Regions from separate parts of the Exiguobacterium sp. s192 genome, predicted to be linked through region 2. Evidence: a T-box and tRNA genes for the amino acid it is inferred to sense, from the RefSeq annotation. Region 2 holds a T-box; the other holds one or more tRNA genes.

Region 1 (9,398 bases), on a different contig from region 2:
CGATGATATCGTGGAAATCGAGATCCTCAAGAATCTTGATATGGTGAAGGGCACTCTCGACCATACCGCGAGCTGTCGGATAACCGTATTTTTCAAGGATGTGTTTCTCAAGCGAACCGGCGTTGACACCAATTCGGATTGGGATGTTTTTTGCTTTGGCTGCCGTTACGACCGCTTCGACTTTTTCGCGGCGTCCGATGTTACCCGGGTTGATTCGGATTTTATCGACACCAGCTTCGATAGCCATCAGAGCAAGTTTGTAGTTGAAGTGAATATCAACGACAAGCGGAATGTTGATCCGGCTTTTGATTTCAGCAAGTGCAAGCGCATCACGCTCTTCCGGACAAGCAACCCGGACGATTTGGCATCCTGCTTCTTCTAGACGTAAAATTTCAGCGACAGTCGCTTCGACGTCGTGTGTTTTTGTTGTCGTCATACTTTGAATGATGACTTCATTACTTCCACCAATGACAAGGTCCCCAACACGAACGGGACGAGTCTTAGAGCGATGGACCATTTTCGGCATATCGAAAATCTCCTTTTGTGGCATAACGCCAGATTGTTTATGACTACTTGTTCTATCATATCGAACTATTCCCTAAAAATCGAGAAACAAGAACGAAAATTGAACATTTACAATTGTTTAACACGAAAAGATGAAAGTCAATCCGTCGCTGGACGGGCATTGAAGCTCAAAAAGTGCTCGAATGCGAAGGTCCTTAGGAGAAACGTCGAGCGGGCTTCTTTTTCCGACGGGCCAGGAAAAGTGGCAGCAGTGAATACAACAGGTGTCCGGCTAATAGAATCGCGATGCCGACCGAAGAGTATCCGAGTTGATAAACAAAGACGCCGATCGGGAACGTCCAAATATTTGCTGCGACGGTATAAGGAAACACTTGTCGAAACGCCCAAGGTTTTGGCAAGATCCACTGAATGAACCAGCGATTTAAGTAAGACACGAACAACAGATACAACAAAACGGCAATTGCAATAAAGATGAAATGGAGAATGAACCAGATGATAAACGGAATCGATTGTTCGAGAAACAGGCTGTCGATCACCGTCGTCCAAAGCGAAATCCAAGCTAATCCACAAAAATAAAGGGGAACATCTGCCAAGCGAGTCTTTAAAAAAAGGCGATTTGGAATTAGGGTGGTTTGTAAGTAATTAAGTAGTTGACTTAAAAAATGCATGGTAATCACTCTTTCTTCTGTTTTATAACAAAGGTATTTTTAGATTCAAATGGCTTTATATCAATGTAAATCTTGTTTTAGTACAGTTTAATAAAACCTTAACAATCAAATACCTAAAAAACTGTTTACAAGTTCAATAGACCTTTACATAATAGGAGAGGTTGAAACAATAGATTCTTCACAAAAAATCAATTCCACTTTTTATACGAGGAGATGACAGGATGAACTATGATTTACAGGAAATGATTTTCACTTTTATTGGTGGACTTGGTATTTTCCTATTCGGTATTAAGTATATGGGAGATGGACTTCAAAAAACAGCGGGAGACCGTCTGCGTTATATTTTAGATAAATATACATCAAACCCGTTTCTTGGGATTTTGGCAGGGATTGTCGTCACGGTCTTGATCCAGTCGTCATCCGGTACGACCGTCATCGTCGTTGGTCTAGTCAGCGCCGGATTGATGAATTTACGTCAAGCAATCGGTGTCGTCATGGGGGCGAACATCGGAACGACGATTACGGCCTTCATCATTGGATTTAACGTCAAGGAAGCAGCACTCCCGGCGATCGCGCTTGGAGCGTTCCTGATTTTCTTCTTCAATAAAGAACGGATTCAATACATCGGACAAATCTTCTTTGGTTTCGGAGCACTTTTCTATGGGTTGACGCTCATGGGCGACGGAATGGCACCGCTTGAATCAAGCGAATGGTTCCGTGACTTAACGGTTTCCATGTCGGATAACCCGTTACTCGGTGTATTCGTCGGAACGATCTTTACGATTCTCGTTCAATCGTCTTCTGCGACGATCGGAATTTTGCAAGAATTGTATGATGGCGGAATGATTGACATCAAAGCAGCCTTACCCGTCTTGTTTGGTGATAATATCGGGACGACGATCACTGCGGTTCTCGCAGCACTTGGTGCGTCAATCGCAGCAAAACGGACGGCGGCAGCGCACGTCATCTTCAATATCGTCGGGACAATCCTCTTCTTAATCGCCTTACCACTGTTTTCGGCGTTCATTACGTGGATTACCGGAGCACTTGATTTGGAACCAAAAATGCAGATTGCTTTTGCACACGGAACGTTTAACGTCGTCAACACCTTGATTCAATGTTGGTTCATCGCACAAATTGCATGGCTCGTCCAAAAAGTCGTGCCGGGCACGGATACGACCGTCGACTCGAAACCACGCCACTTGGATCAAAACATCTTGAACCAATCTTCGTCACTCGCTTTAAATCAAGCGAAGCTCGAAGTGTTACGGATGGGTGAGTTCTCGAAGGAAGCGCTTGGAAAAGCGCATCGTTATACGCAATCGCACGATAAAAAGGATGTATCAGATGCAGGTCAGATCGAATATGCCATCAATCATCTGAATACAGAAGTGACAAGTTATCTCGTCAAAGTCGCGGCACATGACTTATCGGAACGGGAATCAAATGACCATTCACTCTTGATGCATGCCGTCAATGACTTTGAACGGATCGGTGATCATGTTGAAAACGTCATCGAACTCGTTGATTTCCAAATCGTGAATCGTATCGAATTTACGGCACAAGCGAAAAAAGAGTTGGATGAGATGTATGTCTTGACGCAAAAAATCGTCGAAACGGCCATCAAGGCAGTTGAACTTGATGATGTTTCATTGGCACGCCAAGTACTTGAGCTTGAAGGGAAACTGGATTCGCTCGAACGTTCATTCCGCAAACATCATGTCTTGCGCGTTAATGCAGGAGATTGTACCGGTCAGGCCGGAATGATCTTCGTTGATCTGTTGTCGAACTTGGAACGAATCGGTGACCACGCCGTCAATATTACGGATTTGGTACTGGAGCAACGGTCAGGAACAGCATGAAGTGAATATTCATCATAAAACAAGAGGAATTTCTGAAAAGAAATTCCTCTTTGTTTTTGTGAGATAATTTATTGACATTTAAGTTTCATTCCAGTAATCTGATATTAGTTGTTTTAATTCATCATGGCGGTGTAGCTCAGCTGGCTAGAGCGTACGGTTCATACCCGTGAGGTCGTGGGTTCGACTCCCTCCGCCGCTACTATTACTTAAGGACCCTTAGCTCAGCTGGTTAGAGCTGACGGCTCATAACCGTCCGGTCGCAGGTTCGAGTCCTGCAGGGTCCATTTTATAAGCGCACACTCTTTTTTTGAGTGTGCGTTTATTTTTGGTTGCTTGGGGAATATTAAAGATATTGTAATAATGTTCATACAATAATATTCATACTATGGCAATTTAAGGGAGAGCGAAGAGAGATGGAACGTAACCATACAATGATGCAGTTTTTTGAGTGGCATGTAGAAAATGATGGGAAGCATTGGCAACGCTTAAAAGAGAGAGCGCCGGAACTGCGTGCTGCAGGCATCACATCTGTTTGGATTCCGCCGGCATCAAAGGGACAATCAGATGAAGATACAGGGTATGGCATTTACGATGTCTATGATTTAGGGGAATTTGATCAAAAAGGAACGGTCCGGACGAAATACGGGACAAAAGATGAATTGATCGAAGCGATTCAGGTCGCGCATGAAAATGACATCGCGGTTTATGCCGATGTCGTCATGAACCATAAAGCGGCTGCCGATGAACTTGAAACGATTAAAGTTGTGGAAGTCCACCCGGAAGACCGTTCGCAAGAAATTTCAGAAGAATTTGAAATCGATGCGTGGACGAAATTTACGTTCCCGGGTCGAAACGGAAAATATTCTGATTTCATCTGGACACACGAATTTTTCAATGGAACCGATTTTGATGCACGTGAAGAAAAAACAGGTGTTTTCAAAATTTCCGGTAAAAATAAAGATTGGAACGATCAAGTCGATGACGAATTCGGCAACTATGATTATCTGATGTTCGCAAACATCGATTACAATCATCCGGAAGTCCGCGAAGAGATGATCAACTGGGGAAACTGGTTCAAAGAAACGATCAACTGCCAAGGTTTCCGGCTTGATGCGATCAAACACATCAACTATGAATTCGTCAATGAATTTGCCAAATCAATGATCGGGGATAACCCGGAAGGATTTTATATGGTCGGTGAGTTCTGGAAGTCGGATCTAGACGACTGCCGTCAGTTTTTAGACAGTGTCGACTATACGATCGATTTGTTTGACGTCCCGTTGCACTATAAATTCCATGAAGCATCGCAACAAGGGCAGGACTTTGATTTAACGACACTGTTCGCGGATACGTTGGTGGAATCCCATCCGACGAATGCCGTGACATTCGTCGATAACCACGATTCCCAACCGGGCGAGTCGCTTGAGTCATGGATTGATGATTGGTTTAAACAACATGCCTATGCTTCGGTACTCCTTCGTAAAGACGGTTACCCGTGTGTCTTCTATGGTGATTACTACGGAGTACAAGGACCGCATCCGGTTGAAGGCAAAAAGGAAATGATTGATGCCTTGTTGTACGCCCGTTACCATAAAGCCTACGGTGAGCAAGAAGACTACCTGGATGATCCGCATTGTGTCGGTTGGGTCCGTCGTGGAGTCGAAGAATTCCCGAACTCGGGTTGTGCCGTCTTGCTGTCGAACGCGGATATGTGTGAGAAACGGATGTTCGTCGGCGAATCACGTGCCGGAGAACAATGGTTCGATTATACGAATCACCAAGAAGAGCCTGTCGTCATCGATGAAGAAGGATTCGGCGTTTTCCCGGTTCCGGGCGGCGGCGTCTCTGTATTCGCCCCACGCGACGAACAGTAATTTCTAAGGGTCATTGCTTGCACCTGACCAACTATTTTTGCTAGTCTTAAAGAGTATTGAAATTCCGAAAATAGGATAAAGGGGGACATGAAAATGTCAAAATTTGAATTACCAGAACTCGGCTACGCTTATGATGCGCTGGAGCCACATATCGACGCTCGTACGATGGAGATTCACCACTCGAAACACCACAACACGTATGTCACGAACGTAAACGCGGCACTTGAAGGGTCAGAGCATGAAGGGAAATCACTTGAAGAATTACTTCAAAACCTCGATTCACTTCCTGCTAACATTCAAACAGCTGTCCGTAACAACGGTGGCGGTCATTGGAACCACTCGTTCTTCTGGAAACTCTTGAAAAAGAACGATGGAGCAGCACCAACGGGTGAGCTTGCTTCAGCAATCGACGAATCATTTGGTTCATTCGAAGCATTCAAAGATGCGTTCGCAAAAGCGGCAACAACACGTTTTGGTTCAGGTTGGGCGTGGCTCATCGTGGACGGTGGCAAATTAGCTGTCGTTTCAACACCAAACCAAGATACACCAGTCATGGAAGGCAAAACGCCGATTCTTGGACTTGATGTTTGGGAGCATGCTTATTACTTGAACTATCAAAACCGTCGTCCGGATTACATCAATGCGTTCTTTAACGTCATTGATTGGGATCACGTGGCAAAACTTTACGCTGACGCAAAATAATAGGTAGATGAGAGCACTAGTTTTCCGAAAGGGAAACCGGTGCTCTTTTTTAATGCGGAAAATGATGGGATAGGTTGTTATGGAAAGTTTCCTTCTATATAATGAAACAAGATGACTTTTGAACGATAGGGGAGTACGCCATGGCGAAACGAATCACAGTAAGAGGCAGACGGCGTAACCATCTGCCGCTGCGCTTGAATTTAATGTTTTTTGTAGTATTTTTATTGTTTGCGATTTTAATTTTTAGATTAGGTGTCGTTCAGATTGTGAACGGTGAAAAAATTTCACGGGAAGTTCAAAAAACGGAGATGATTGCTTCGAAATACGAAGTACCGCGTGGAAAGATTTATGATCGGGACGGACGACTATTGGTCGATACGATTTCCAAGTACTCGATTGTTTACCGCCGGTCTCAAAATACGAAAGTCGATGAACGGATTGAAATCGCCTCTCGTCTTGCAGCGATCATCAACCTGCCTAAAAAGGATTGGAAAGTGACGGAGCGTGATCTGAAGGATTACTGGATTGCTGTCAACGAAAAGGAATCCGACCGCCGGTATAAAGAGGCCGTCAAAGAAAAATATCCAAGTTCAGAAGCACAAAGTAAGTTATCGATTTCACAGCAAGATCAGATTCGTCTTGATACAATCACAGAAAAAGACATCGATTTTGATGACAAGACGATGGAAGTCGTCGCCATCAAACACAACATGGAAGTCGGCTATGCGCTTGATCCCCAGCTCGTCAAATTGGGGGCGGATGCAAAAGAAATGGCCATCATCGACGAAAACCTCGAAGATTTAAAAGGGGTGTCGGTCGAACCGTTTTATGAACGCTCCTATCCGTATGAAGGGACGCTCCGTAATATCTTCGGGAAGTACTCAAAAATTCCCGCTGAACAACAAGCGGAATTCAAGGCAAAAGGATACAGCTTAAATGACCGTGTCGGGACGTCTTTCCTCGAACAGCAATATGAAGATCTGTTGCGCGGTAAACCGGCATATGATGTTTATGAAACGTTTAACGGCGAGCCTGTCGGCGAACCAAATCGCGAAGAAGGCGAATCAGGAAAAGACCTTGTCCTGACGGTTGATGCGGAATATAACAAACAAGTCGACCAAATTCTCCAACAAGCAATTAAGATGGGGCGCGGTATGGGCAGTGGCTACCTGAAAGAAGGTTATGCCGTCGTCATGAATCCACAAACCGGCGAAATTTTGGCGATGTCGGGACAAAAACTCGATACGGCAACGAACGAATTCAGTGATGTCGCGATCAATAACGTCTTAACTTCCTTGCAAATCGGATCTACGATCAAAGGTGCAACAGTCGCGATGGGACTTGAGGAAGGTGTCATCCGTCAAAATGAAGTCATCAACGATGCACCGATTACAATTGGCGGGACCAAAAAAGGATCCTACGTCAATATGGGACCGATCACGGATCTGACGGCACTTGAACGTTCATCAAACGTGTACATGTTTAACATTGCGATGCGGATGGCGAAGTATCCAAGTAATGGTGTAGCGGGTGCGAGTGTCGACGCGGCAGCGGCGATCATGCAAAACTATTACAGTCAGTTTGGTCTCGGTGTGACAACGGGAATCGATCTTCCGTATGAAGCCAAAGGGGTACAAGGTACACCGGACCGTGTCACACTCTTGATGGACCGTGTAATCGGTCAGTATGATGCCTTTACACCGTTACAGGTGGCGCAATATATTTCGACACTTGCCAACGGCGGATATCGGGTACAACCCCACTTCTTAAAAGAAGTCTTGGCGTCGAACTCGATTGAAGAAGGAACAAAACAAGTCGATTACAGCTTTAAGACCAACTATTTGAACCGGATTGAAATCAGCCAAGCGAACATCGATCATGTCCGTGAAGGGTTGCACCGTGTTGTCAAAGGTGAGCGGGGAACTTCTAAAGTCATCGCCCAGACCGGAATCGATGCGGCTGCCAAAACCGGAACGGCACAGGTCAGTGTTTACGGTGAAGACGGGATTGCACTTCGTGACGGAAGCGGACAGCCGGTTCGTTCGTTAAACTCGAACCTCGTCGGTTGGGCCCCGTACGACAATCCGGAAATGGCATGGGCCGTGTTCCTTCCATATATGGAACAAGAAACGGTCAACTCGAAGATTGGTCATGATTTAGTCAAAGCCTACTTTAATGTCAAGGACGTCCCATGGCAAACTAAGCCTAATTAACTAGTTCAGCGAAGGTGAGGAAACTCATCTTCGTTTTTTTGTTTGGATTGACCTGTTTTTCTAATGAACTTCAAATTGTAAACGCAGAAATACACGCCTTTACAATTCTTTTACGTTGGATTCATTTTGGTTTAATAGTTCATCCGTAGTATAAGTCTTGTAAGGAAAACGGATATAAAGTCGTAGCGTTACCAGCGACATACTTCGAGGAGGAAAATTAATCATGTCTTGGATGAAAAAAACAGCTCTTATTACAACGGTAGCGTCAATCGCAGTAGTCGGTGCGGCATGCGGAAATGAAACAGATGGCTCTTCAAGTTCTTCTGATCTTTCAGGAAAGATCGCTGTAGACGGATCTTCAACAGTCTTCCCAATCATGGAAGCAGTCGGTGAAGAGTATTCAATCGAACAACCAGACGTCGATGTAACAGTCGGAGTATCCGGAACAGGCGGCGGTTTCAAACGTTTCGTCGTTGGTGAAACAGACCTCTCGAACGCATCACGTGAAATTAAAGATGAAGAAGCAGCAGAAGCTGAAAAAAATAATATTGAATTTACACGTCTCTCGCTGGCACTCGACGGATTGACAGTCGCCGTCAGCAAACAAAATACATGGGTTAAAGAATTGACACTCGATCAACTCAACAAAATGTGGCTCGATCCAAACGTCAAGACATGGAAAGATGTTGATCCATCTTACCCGGCTGAGCCAATCAAATTCTTCAGCCCTGGTAAAGACTCAGGAACATTTGATTACTTCGACGAAGAAGTCCTTGACGAAAAAGATATGCGTAAAGATGTTCAACTCTCGGAAGACGATAACGTTCTCGTCAAAGGTGTTGAAGGAACAAAAGGTGCAATCGGCTACTTCGGTTATGCCTACTACGCGGAAAACAAAGATAAGTTAAAAGAAGTTCCACTTTCAGCTGAAGGAAAAGATGCGGTTGATCCAACACCAGAAACAATCAACGACCTGTCTTATCCGCTGTCACGTGAAATCTACACGTACGTCAACAACAAGTCATTAAAAGATAAAAAACAAGTAGCTGACTTCGTTCAATTCACGAATGAGAACGCTGGTGACTTAGCTGAAGAAGTAGGTTACATCAAGATGAAACAAGACCGTTATGATGAAAACGCAAAAGCTATCGAAGACGCAATGAAATAAACATCACCAAACGAGGACGGCCCAAAAAGGGGAAATTCCCCTTTTTCGGGTCCCGTTCTTATGTAGGCATGATGAAGTAGGGAGCGAAGAAGGATGAATCCATCATCAAACAAATCGGTTCGCGAGCTGATTCAACAGAACCGACAACAAAAATTCAGTATGAAAAACGTTATGGAACGGATCATGCCGATCGTACTTTTCCTTTGTGCGTTCGTTTCAGTTGTTACGACCATCGGCATCATTCTCACGTTAGTTCTTGAGACACGCCACTTCTTTGAAGTCGTATCGATCAAAGAATTTTTCGGCAGCACGAACTGGTACCCGTTGAACTCTCAACCGGAGTACGGGATTTGGCCACTCGTCGTGGGAACACTTGAAATTACCGT
Region 2 (9,398 bases):
GACGATGATTTTTCCTGTTACGGTCTCCGGCATGTCCGTGCCCTTGATTTCCGGTTCCAGGCTTTTCTTCGATAAATCGTCCCGGTACATCGAGATATCAACGATACCGAGTAAAACCGGCTTCCCTTCAATCTGTTCAATCCGGCGGGCTAAACGACGGGCTAACGTTTCTCCCCGTGTCTTGATCCCGACGATCATCAGTTGATCGATTCCTTTGTTACGTTCGATGATTTCATGCGCAATACGTGTCAACGCGCGACCGATTGCTGCTTCATCTAAAATGACGGATGGTTTCATGACTGGCTCCTTTCTACAAAAAAACCTCCTGCGTAAAGTCGCAGGAGGTTGTTGAAGACAAAACGTGTCGGTAGCAGACAGCTACACGTGTATACACAAATTAAGTGTCTCCCTTTCGAAGCCTCTCCGGACTCGTTTAAAGGTGTGCTATAGGTAGGATCGTCAACGCGGACGACCGATTGTGAGGCAGATGTCTCGCATCGCTCTCTAGGTGTTACTCTACCGTTTTATCAGAAAAACGTCAAGACTCTAATTCGAGTTTTTTCAACTGACTGATTTCAAATGTCATCTCTTCCGGTAAATCGGCTTCAAAACGCAACGTCTCGCCAGTGCGTGGGTGCGTGAATCCGAGAACTGCGGCATGGAGTGCTTGACCGTTCATTTTCATCGTTTTCCGCGGTCCGTATTTCGGATCTCCGGCAAGCGGGAAGCCGATGTAACGCATGTGGACACGGATTTGGTGCGTCCGTCCTGTCTCGAGCTTACACTCGACGACGGTAAATCCTTCGTAGCGCTCAAGCACACGGAAATGTGTCACCGCTGCTTTTGAATTCTTGTCGGTCACGGTCATTCGTTGGCGGTCATTTTTGTCGCGTCCGACCGGCGCTTCGATTGTTCCGAGTTCATGCGGAATTTCACCGTGGACCAGGGCAATATACAACCGTTCAGTCGTTTTGTCCTTTAATTGTTGCGCCAAGGATTCATGAGCCAAATCATTTTTAGCGACCATCAGAAGACCTGATGTATCTTTGTCGATCCGGTGGACGATCCCAGGACGTTTCACACCATTGATGCCGGAAAGATCCTGGCAGTGGTACAACAAGGCGTTGACCAATGTACCCGATACATGACCGGCGGCCGGGTGGACGACCATTCCTTTTGGTTTGTTGATGACGATGACATCACTGTCTTCATACACGACATCCAGTGGAATATTCTCGGGTAATACTTCAAGTTCGACCGCTTCCGGAATCCGGACGAGAATGTTTTCTGTTCCGGACATCTTATAGTTCGGTTTCACGATGCGTCCGTCGACTTCGACATGACCGGCTTTTAGCCAATCCTGGACTTGTGAACGCGACCAGTCTTGTTGTTCCGCCAACCATTTATCGATTCGACCGGTTGCACCATTGGCTTTTACAGCCCATTCATTCTGTTCATTCATTAATCAATCGTTCCCTTCTTAGTCAAACGCTCTTCAAACATGACGCTGATCAGCATCAAAATCACCCCAAACGTCAAACAGACGTCTGCGATATTGAATATCGGGAAGTTGTAACCAAACGGATAAAAATGGAAAAAGTCAACGACTTCTCCGCGTGCCATCCGGTCGATGAAATTCCCGATCGCCCCGCCCAGTAATAAGGCAATGCTCCAAGCAAATACTTTGTTTTTTGTGCCTTCTTTATACAGAAAATAAATCAATCCGATGACGACGACAACGGTAATCACGAAGAAAAAGCCAAATTTCCCTTCTAACATGCCCCATGCCGCACCACGATTTCGGTAGGAATTCAAATAAAAGAAATTCGGAATGATCTCAATCGCCTGACCGATCGTCATTTGTTGGACGACGATCCATTTCGTCAATTGATCCACGCCGACGAGTACAGCAGCAATCGCTAAGTAAAGCCACATTCTTTTTTCCTCCACATCCAAAAATAATGAGGGACCGCTACGAAGTCGCCGCAGCTGCCCCTCCCTGACCATTATAAAGAATTGACGACCTCAGTACAACGTGGGCAAAGTGTCGGATGAGCCGGATCTTGACCAAGTTCGGTCGAATAGGTCCAGCATCGTTCACATTTTTCACCGTCTGCTTTGAAAACCGTGACTCCTGTCGTTTCGTATGTCTTCTCAGCCGAATCAACGAAAACAATCTGTGAGACTTGCAACAACTGTTCGAGGTGATCAATCGTCCCAAGCAACGCTTTTGTCTCGTCATTTGGCGCAAGCTCGAGCTTGGCTTCAAGTGTTTTCCCGACAAGTTTCTCCGCACGTGCTTCTTCGAGTGCTTTTAGGACGTCATCGCGGAAAACGAGGAAGCTGTTCCATTTCGCAATCAACGCCAGACCTTCTTCCGTCACTTCCGGTGTTTCCGGAAGATCCGTCAAGAAGATGCTTTTCGTTTCGACACCCGGAACGAATTCCCATGCTTCGTCTGCCGTATGCGGCAAGACCGGTGCCATTAATTGTAACAACGTCACGACCGTGTCATACATGACTGTCTGAACGGCACGACGCGCCGGTGCATCTTCTTTTTCGATGTAGAGGATGTCCTTCGTGTAATCCAGATAGAACGAAGACAAGTCCAAGACACAGAAGTTATGCAACAGTTGATATACTGCCATGAAGTCGTAGGCATCATAAGCCGCCTTCACTTTGCCGACGAGTTGGTCAAGCTTCGTCCGCATAAAGCGGTCGGACTCTGGTAAGTCCTCAAAAGCAACACGGTGTGTCGTATGATCAAACTGATCGAGGTTTCCGAGTAAGAAGCGGACCGTATTCCGGATTTTCCGGTACGATTCCGATACTTGCTTGAAGTTGTCCATCGAAGCGCGAACATCGGACTGATAATCAACGGAAGCGACCCACAGACGGAGAATTTCAGCTCCGAACTGTTGCATGATCTGGATTGGTGCAATCGTATTTCCGATTGATTTCGACATCTTCCGTCCTTGTCCGTCCAGAACAAATCCGTGACTGACGACCGCTTTATACGGTGCTTTCCCCGTCGTTGCGACGGCTGTCGAAAGGGATGAGTTGAACCAACCGCGGTATTGATCCGATCCTTCCAGATAAAGATCCGCTGGACGCTCGAGCTCCGGACGTGCTTCTAAGACACCCGCATGCGAGGAACCGGAGTCAAACCAGACATCCATGATGTCCGTTTCTTTTTTGAAGACACCATTCGGGCTTGCCGGATGCGTGAAGCCTTCCGGAAGCAAATCAACCGCTTCGCGCTCGTACCAGACATTTGATCCGTGTTCTGCGAACAGATTCGCGATATGATCAATCGTTTCCGGTGTGACGATTTCCGTGCCGTCTTCCGCATAGAAAATCGGCAGTGGTACACCCCACGCCCGTTGACGGGAAATGACCCAGTCTCCACGGTCTTTAAACATGTTGTGCAGGCGGGTTTCGCCCCACTCCGGTACCCACTGGACACCTTTGATCTCATCCAGGATTTCGGTACGGAAATCTTTGATCGAAGCAAACCACTGTGGTGTTGCCCGGAAGATGACCGGTTTTTTTGTACGCCAATCGTGTGGATACGAGTGTTTGATGAACGACAATTTCAACAAGGCGCCGGCTTCTTCTAAAGCAATTCCGATTTCCTTGTTTGCATCTTCATAGAACATGCCTTCAAAACCGGGTGCTTCTGCCGTCATGACACCTTTATCATCGACAGGACAAAGGATATCGAGTCCGTAGGCTTGACCGATTCTAAAGTCGTCTTCCCCGTGTCCTGGAGCCGTATGGACGACACCTGTTGCTTCCGCTGTGACGTGATCCCCAAGCATGACGAGTGATTCGCGGTCATACAGTGGATGTTTCGCTTTGATGTATTCAAAGTCCGCGCCGTTGAAGACACGACCTACCGTCGCTTCTTCCCAACCTAATGCTTCGATGACTTCCGGTACGAGTGTCTCGGCAACGATATAGCCTTTTCCTTGGTATTCGATGCGTGCATATGTCAACTCACCGCTGACAGAAATCCCGAGGTTCGCTGGAATCGTCCATGGTGTCGTCGTCCAGATGACGAAATGATCCGTCGGCTCCAAGATGTTTTTCCCGTCCATGACTTGGAACGCGACGTAAATGGCAGCCGATCGTTTGTCTTGATATTCAATTTCCGCTTCCGCGAGAGCCGACTCTGAAGAAGGTGACCAGTAAACCGGTTTTTTCCCTTTGTAGATGTATCCTTTGTTCGCCATGTCACCAAACAGACGGATTTGTGCCGCCTCGAACTCCGGTTGCAACGTGATATACGGATTGTCATAATCACCTAACACACCAAGTCGTTTAAACTGCTCTCGCTGATGATCGACTTGCTCAAGCGCATATTTCGCACAGAGCTTCCGGAATTCAGCAACCGACATCGACTTGCGGTCGACACCTGCTTTTTGTAAAGCCGTTTCGATCGGCAGACCATGCGTGTCCCAACCCGGTACGTACGGTGAACGGAATCCGTTCATCGACTTGTAACGGACGACGATATCTTTTAGGACTTTATTTAAGCCGTGCCCCATGTGGATGTCACCGTTTGCATAGGGAGGACCGTCATGTAGGATAAACGTCGGTTTCCCCGCATTTTTTTCTTGGACTGCTTCATAGAGATTCATCTCGTTCCAGCGTGCCTGCATGTCCGGCTCACGTTTTGGTAAGTTTCCTCGCATCAGAAATTCCGTTTTCATCATCAATAATGTATCTTTGTATTCCATCTGGCATTCCCTCACTTGTCTGTATTTTTAAGTACAAAAAAAAGCCAAGCTCATCCCCTGATAGGGACGAGTTTGACTTGAACTCGCGGTACCACCCTACTAGCAATCCTTACGAACGGATTACCACTTAAGAGCCCGATAACGAGGGCGAAACGACGGAACTTACTGCATTTGTTCAGTCCCGTACTCAAAGGGGATATTTTTTTCCATTCACTGGTCGGGCTCACACCGTTTCCCGATTCGCTGACAGTATCCTGATAAAAAACGTGTCCTTCTCACTGCTTTACTTTATATGACATCGTCGTCATTATACGCAACTGCCGGAATCTCGTCAAGCGCACCTCGCGTCGAACTATCAAACGCATCCCAATCGTGACTCGTCAATAATTCCATCTGAGCATCAATCAACACTTTGAACCGGTTTCGGTACAGCTCGATTTTTTTACGCATCTGTTCGACTTCAAAGTCCGTCCGTTGGGCGCGGCGTTGCGCTGCATCTTGTAACTGCTCCGCTTCCCGTTCCGCTTGTTTGACGATCAGGCTCGCTTCTTTCGTCGCGTTGGCCTTCACTTCTTCTGCCGCTTCTTGCGCGACGATGATCGATTTGTTTAATGTTTCTTCCATCGAACTGAAGTAATCGACACGAGACTGCATGTTTTGAATGACTTCTTGTTGTTGACGGTTTTCCCGAAGCAACAATTCAAAATCCTTGATGACTTGATCAAGAAATTCATTGACCTCATCTTCGTCATACCCGCGAAACTTCCGTGTGAATTCCTTATTGTGAATATCAAGTGGCGTCAATGGCATAATGAATCCTCCTCAGTTTGTTTGTTAACCTTTTAACAGACCGTATTGCAGTTTGATCCGATCCCGTTTCGTTGAACCGAGTACGGCAATCAACTTGACACGACCTGTTCCGCGAAGGGACAGTAAATCCCCTTCATCTAACAGAAAACTTGGATCTTCCACGATTTTATAATTGACTTTACTTTCACCTTGCTTAATCAAGCTTTGCGCTTTTTGTCTCGAAAAACCAAGAATCTCGCTGACTACGGTATCGAACCGCAGGGAACTGACAAAACCTAACTCTTCTTGCCATTCCTGCTCTTTGATTTTCAATTGTTCTTCCGAATCCACGACGGACAAACGGATTTTGGTCTTGCCCGCCCGATCGACATTCGCTTCGATATACGAGGCAACTTCTTTCGCGACAGCAAATTGCACCGTCTGGTCCTGAATCACCACATCGCCGAACTTTCCGCGTTTCAGCCCAACATTCAACAACGTGCCGGTCACCTGTCGATGCGACAGTTCAACGAATTTTGTAGGATAATGAATACGATAAATGGCAATATCAAAGTCGTCTGCATCGAGGTCATAATAATCAGGTGCAATCAATGCACGCTGTCGTTCTGCGCCTTCGAAACCGCCCTCAAAAAAGAGGGCGCATTTCGTACCGACGAGTTCCCGTGTGATTTGCTGTTCGCGTGGATCCAAAAAATCAGTTAGCTTAAACGTATAGGTCGCTTCAACATGGTCGATCCAGTTTAAGACAAGATCGACAAACTCCCGCTCATGTCCGCGATAATGATCATAAACACTCATTACAGGAAGATAGCCCGGATTCCTGCCTGTGCCAAATTAAGCACAAGAAAGGCAACGATTGGTGAAATGTCAAGCATACCTCCGATGGGCGGGATAATCCGTCGGAACGGTGCAAGAAACGGTTCGACTAACATCGCTAAGACCTGACCGAATCTGGATTCCCGTGCATTCGGGAACCAAGAAAGTAAAATGTAGACGATCATGACGTAGCTGTAATATTGAAGTAATGTGCCAAGTGTACGCCCGATTGCATACATGACTTGTGAATCCATGTTTACCACCCCTTATGGTTGATATCATCTTCGCCGAGCAGATTGGAAATACTTCCTGCTAGCTCGACGTTGTTCGGAACACAGAGGAGTGTATTTTGACTAATCGTCGTAATCGTCCCGTCCAGAGCAAACACGACACCGGATAGGAAATTGATCATCTGGCGTGACTGATCTTTAGACATCCGTTGCATGTTCACGATGACGGCACGATTTTGACGAAGGTGTTCGCCAATCTCTTGCGCTTCGTTGAACACACGTGGTTCACTCAAAATCACTTGTGATTTTGCCTTTTTAGTATGAATCGGTACGATGTTCGATTGTCTCACAGGGTCCTCCTTTTGAGTAACACTCGGGGTAGATTCCTCGTAATACTCGTCGTATTCTTGCTGTGAAGCACCTCTACCTTTATTTATTGTAGCATCATTTTCGTATTCGAGTTCATCTAAATCGTCTGTGTTTCCGAGAAATAGATTTTGCATTTTCGATTTGAATCCCATATCGATTCTCCTTTCGCTTATCTAGACAATTTATCGTTGGACTAAAACAGTACCCACTCGAACGTATGTCGCACCCTCTTCAATGGCAATCTCATAGTCGGAAGACATGCCCATTGATAACTCCGTACACGGTGCATGGGGAAGGTGACGTGCTGCAACTTCATCCCGCAAGTGACGAAGCGATCGGAACACGGAGCGAATCGTCTGCTCGTCTTCTGTCAAGGGTGCCATCGTCATCAAGCCGATGACCCGAATCATCGGATATTGACCGACCTCGTGTAAAAAGGAGTGGATATCGGTTGGATGGATTCCTTGTTTGGACTCTTCGCCGGATACGTTGACCTGTACAAAACAATCGACAGGCTGTTTCGCCCGCTTGTTGATTTCCTCGGCGAGGTGCAACCGGTCAAGAGAATGCAACACATCAATCCGATCGATGACCTGACGCACCTTTCGTGTTTGCAGTGTCCCGATGAAATGCCATTCGCATGCCGTGCGACCCAGTGCTGCCTGTTTGTCCGCCAATCCTTCCGGACGGTTTTCACCCAGTGCGGTCACTCCTGCCTTCAGCAACTCCGCCGCTACTTCGCTTGACACTGATTTCGTCACGCCAATCAATTGTACCTGCTTGTTTTGCTCAGTCTTTTCATATGCCTGTTTCATTTTTTGGTGTACGTGTTGTACATTTTCAGAGATTGACATCAAGAGGCTCCTTTACAATCAAACTAGCAAATCGTCCACCGTGATCGCCATGTCGGTAGGAGAAATAATCTTCCGCCTGGCAATTCGTACAGATGCCTGTATCGAGCACATCACCGACTCCACTTCGTTCTGCTAACATCGCATTCGTTTTTTGGAGGGACAACATCGCTTTGCCGTTTTCCTTCCGGACGTACGGCGATTCTTCTAGTCCGAGTTGATCGATGGCTTCAAGCACAGGACCATCCACTTCATAACAACATTCCCGAATCGACGGTCCGATTACCATCTGGACGGAAGAGCGCTCTGCTCCTGCTTGTTCCATCTTCGTCAATGTCTCTTCGACGATGTTCGCTACGGTTCCCCGCCATCCGGCGTGGACATTTGCGATGATGCCTGTTCGCGGATCACAGAAGATCAACGGCACACAATCAGCAAATAACATCATCAACAAGACATTGGAGTCGGTCGTCACCAATCCGTCTGTACCCTTAATGGCCGTATCATAATCGGATGCGCCACGCCCTGAATCGAGTGTCGTCACCTGTTCGACATGATTGCCATGAATTTGTTCCGCCCAAACGGAATTTTCAAGTGCTAATTCCAATTGTCGGACGATGACTTGACGGTTTTCGACGACACCGTTTGCATCATCCTTGACATGTAATCCAAGATTTCCATTTCCATGTGGCGCTGCAAACTTTGTGGTGAATGCTGCCCGAACGGTTCCCGTCGGGGTATCCCATTTTATCCATTGACCAAACATCTCATCCCATCCTTTTTTAAAAAAAGAGGTGTCGCTTACGCGACACCTCTTGATCTAGCAATCGTGTCTTTGGAATACCGGTTTAGCGATTATTCCGGCGAAGGAAAGAAGGAATATCCATCGTCTCTTCGACATCTGACCCTTTTGCTGGTTCTTGGTTCGAGCTACTAGGTGTCTCTTCGACTTGTGGTTTCGGCTCTTCAGCAACTGGTGATGGTGTCGCTTGCTTTTTCTTCAACAAGTTTTTCATCATTTCTTGTGCTGACGGAATTTCGAAATCGAGTGGTTCGTTTTCAAATTCTGTTGCGATGACCGTGACGATGATTTCATCTTCGAGGTTATCGTTAATGACCGAACCGAAGATCAAGTTCACTTCTTCATCCGCGGCACTTTGAACGATTTGAGCGGCTTCCGTCACTTCATACAGGCTCAAGTTCGCACTTCCGGTAATGTTCATCAAGACACCTTTTGCACCTTCGATCGATGTTTCGAGCAACGGACTAGAAATTGCTTTTTTCGCAGCTTCCGTCGCACGGTGTTCACCTGTTGCGACACCGACACCCATTAACGCTGAACCTTTTTCTGTCATGATCGTTTTTACATCGGCAAAGTCTAAGTTGATCAGACCAGGAACAGCAATCAGATCCGTGATCCCTTGAACACCTTGACGAAGAACGTTGTCTGCCTCTTTGAACGCTTCAAGCATCGGCGTATTACGGTCAACGATTTCAAGCAACTTATCGTTTGGAATGACGATGAGTGTATCTACTTTTTCTTTGAAGTTTTGGACACCAGATACAGCATGTTGCATCCG

Evidence for each region. A T-box is a leader RNA that pairs with one kind of tRNA and senses whether it is charged. The one in region 2 lies ahead of ileS (isoleucine--tRNA ligase), so its partner is inferred to be a tRNA-Ile.
Region 1: it encodes a tRNA-Ile, which carries the amino acid that the T-box ahead of ileS (isoleucine--tRNA ligase) is inferred to sense. The anticodon was not compared.

The regions. Positions count from the first base shown of each region.
Region 1 is NZ_JACSMS010000002.1:200,711-210,108, forward strand. It holds gene ispG (flavodoxin-dependent (E)-4-hydroxy-3-methylbut-2-enyl-diphosphate synthase) at 1-526, opposite strand, end outside; gene KNP87_RS05935 (hypothetical protein) at 720-1,118, opposite strand; gene KNP87_RS05940 (Na/Pi cotransporter family protein) at 1,415-3,055, shown strand; tRNA gene KNP87_RS05945 (tRNA-Met) at 3,181-3,254, shown strand; tRNA gene KNP87_RS05950 (tRNA-Ile) at 3,266-3,339, shown strand; gene KNP87_RS05955 (alpha-amylase) at 3,469-4,929, shown strand; gene KNP87_RS05960 (superoxide dismutase) at 5,023-5,631, shown strand; gene KNP87_RS05965 (peptidoglycan D,D-transpeptidase FtsI family protein) at 5,772-7,844, shown strand; gene KNP87_RS05970 (PstS family phosphate ABC transporter substrate-binding protein) at 8,068-9,012, shown strand; gene pstC (phosphate ABC transporter permease subunit PstC) at 9,106-9,398, shown strand, end outside.
Region 2 is NZ_JACSMS010000001.1:288,930-298,327, reverse strand. It holds gene pyrR (bifunctional pyr operon transcriptional regulator/uracil phosphoribosyltransferase PyrR) at 1-297, opposite strand, end outside; gene KNP87_RS01445 (RluA family pseudouridine synthase) at 539-1,462, opposite strand; gene lspA (signal peptidase II) at 1,462-1,935, opposite strand; gene ileS (isoleucine--tRNA ligase) at 2,007-4,742, opposite strand; T-box leader at 4,802-5,030, opposite strand; gene KNP87_RS01430 (DivIVA domain-containing protein) at 5,031-5,552, opposite strand; gene KNP87_RS01425 (YlmH family RNA-binding protein) at 5,577-6,350, opposite strand; gene KNP87_RS01420 (YggT family protein) at 6,350-6,622, opposite strand; gene KNP87_RS01415 (cell division protein SepF) at 6,625-6,948, opposite strand; gene KNP87_RS01410 (YggS family pyridoxal phosphate-dependent enzyme) at 7,150-7,821, opposite strand; gene pgeF (peptidoglycan editing factor PgeF) at 7,808-8,584, opposite strand; gene ftsZ (cell division protein FtsZ) at 8,667-9,398, opposite strand, start outside.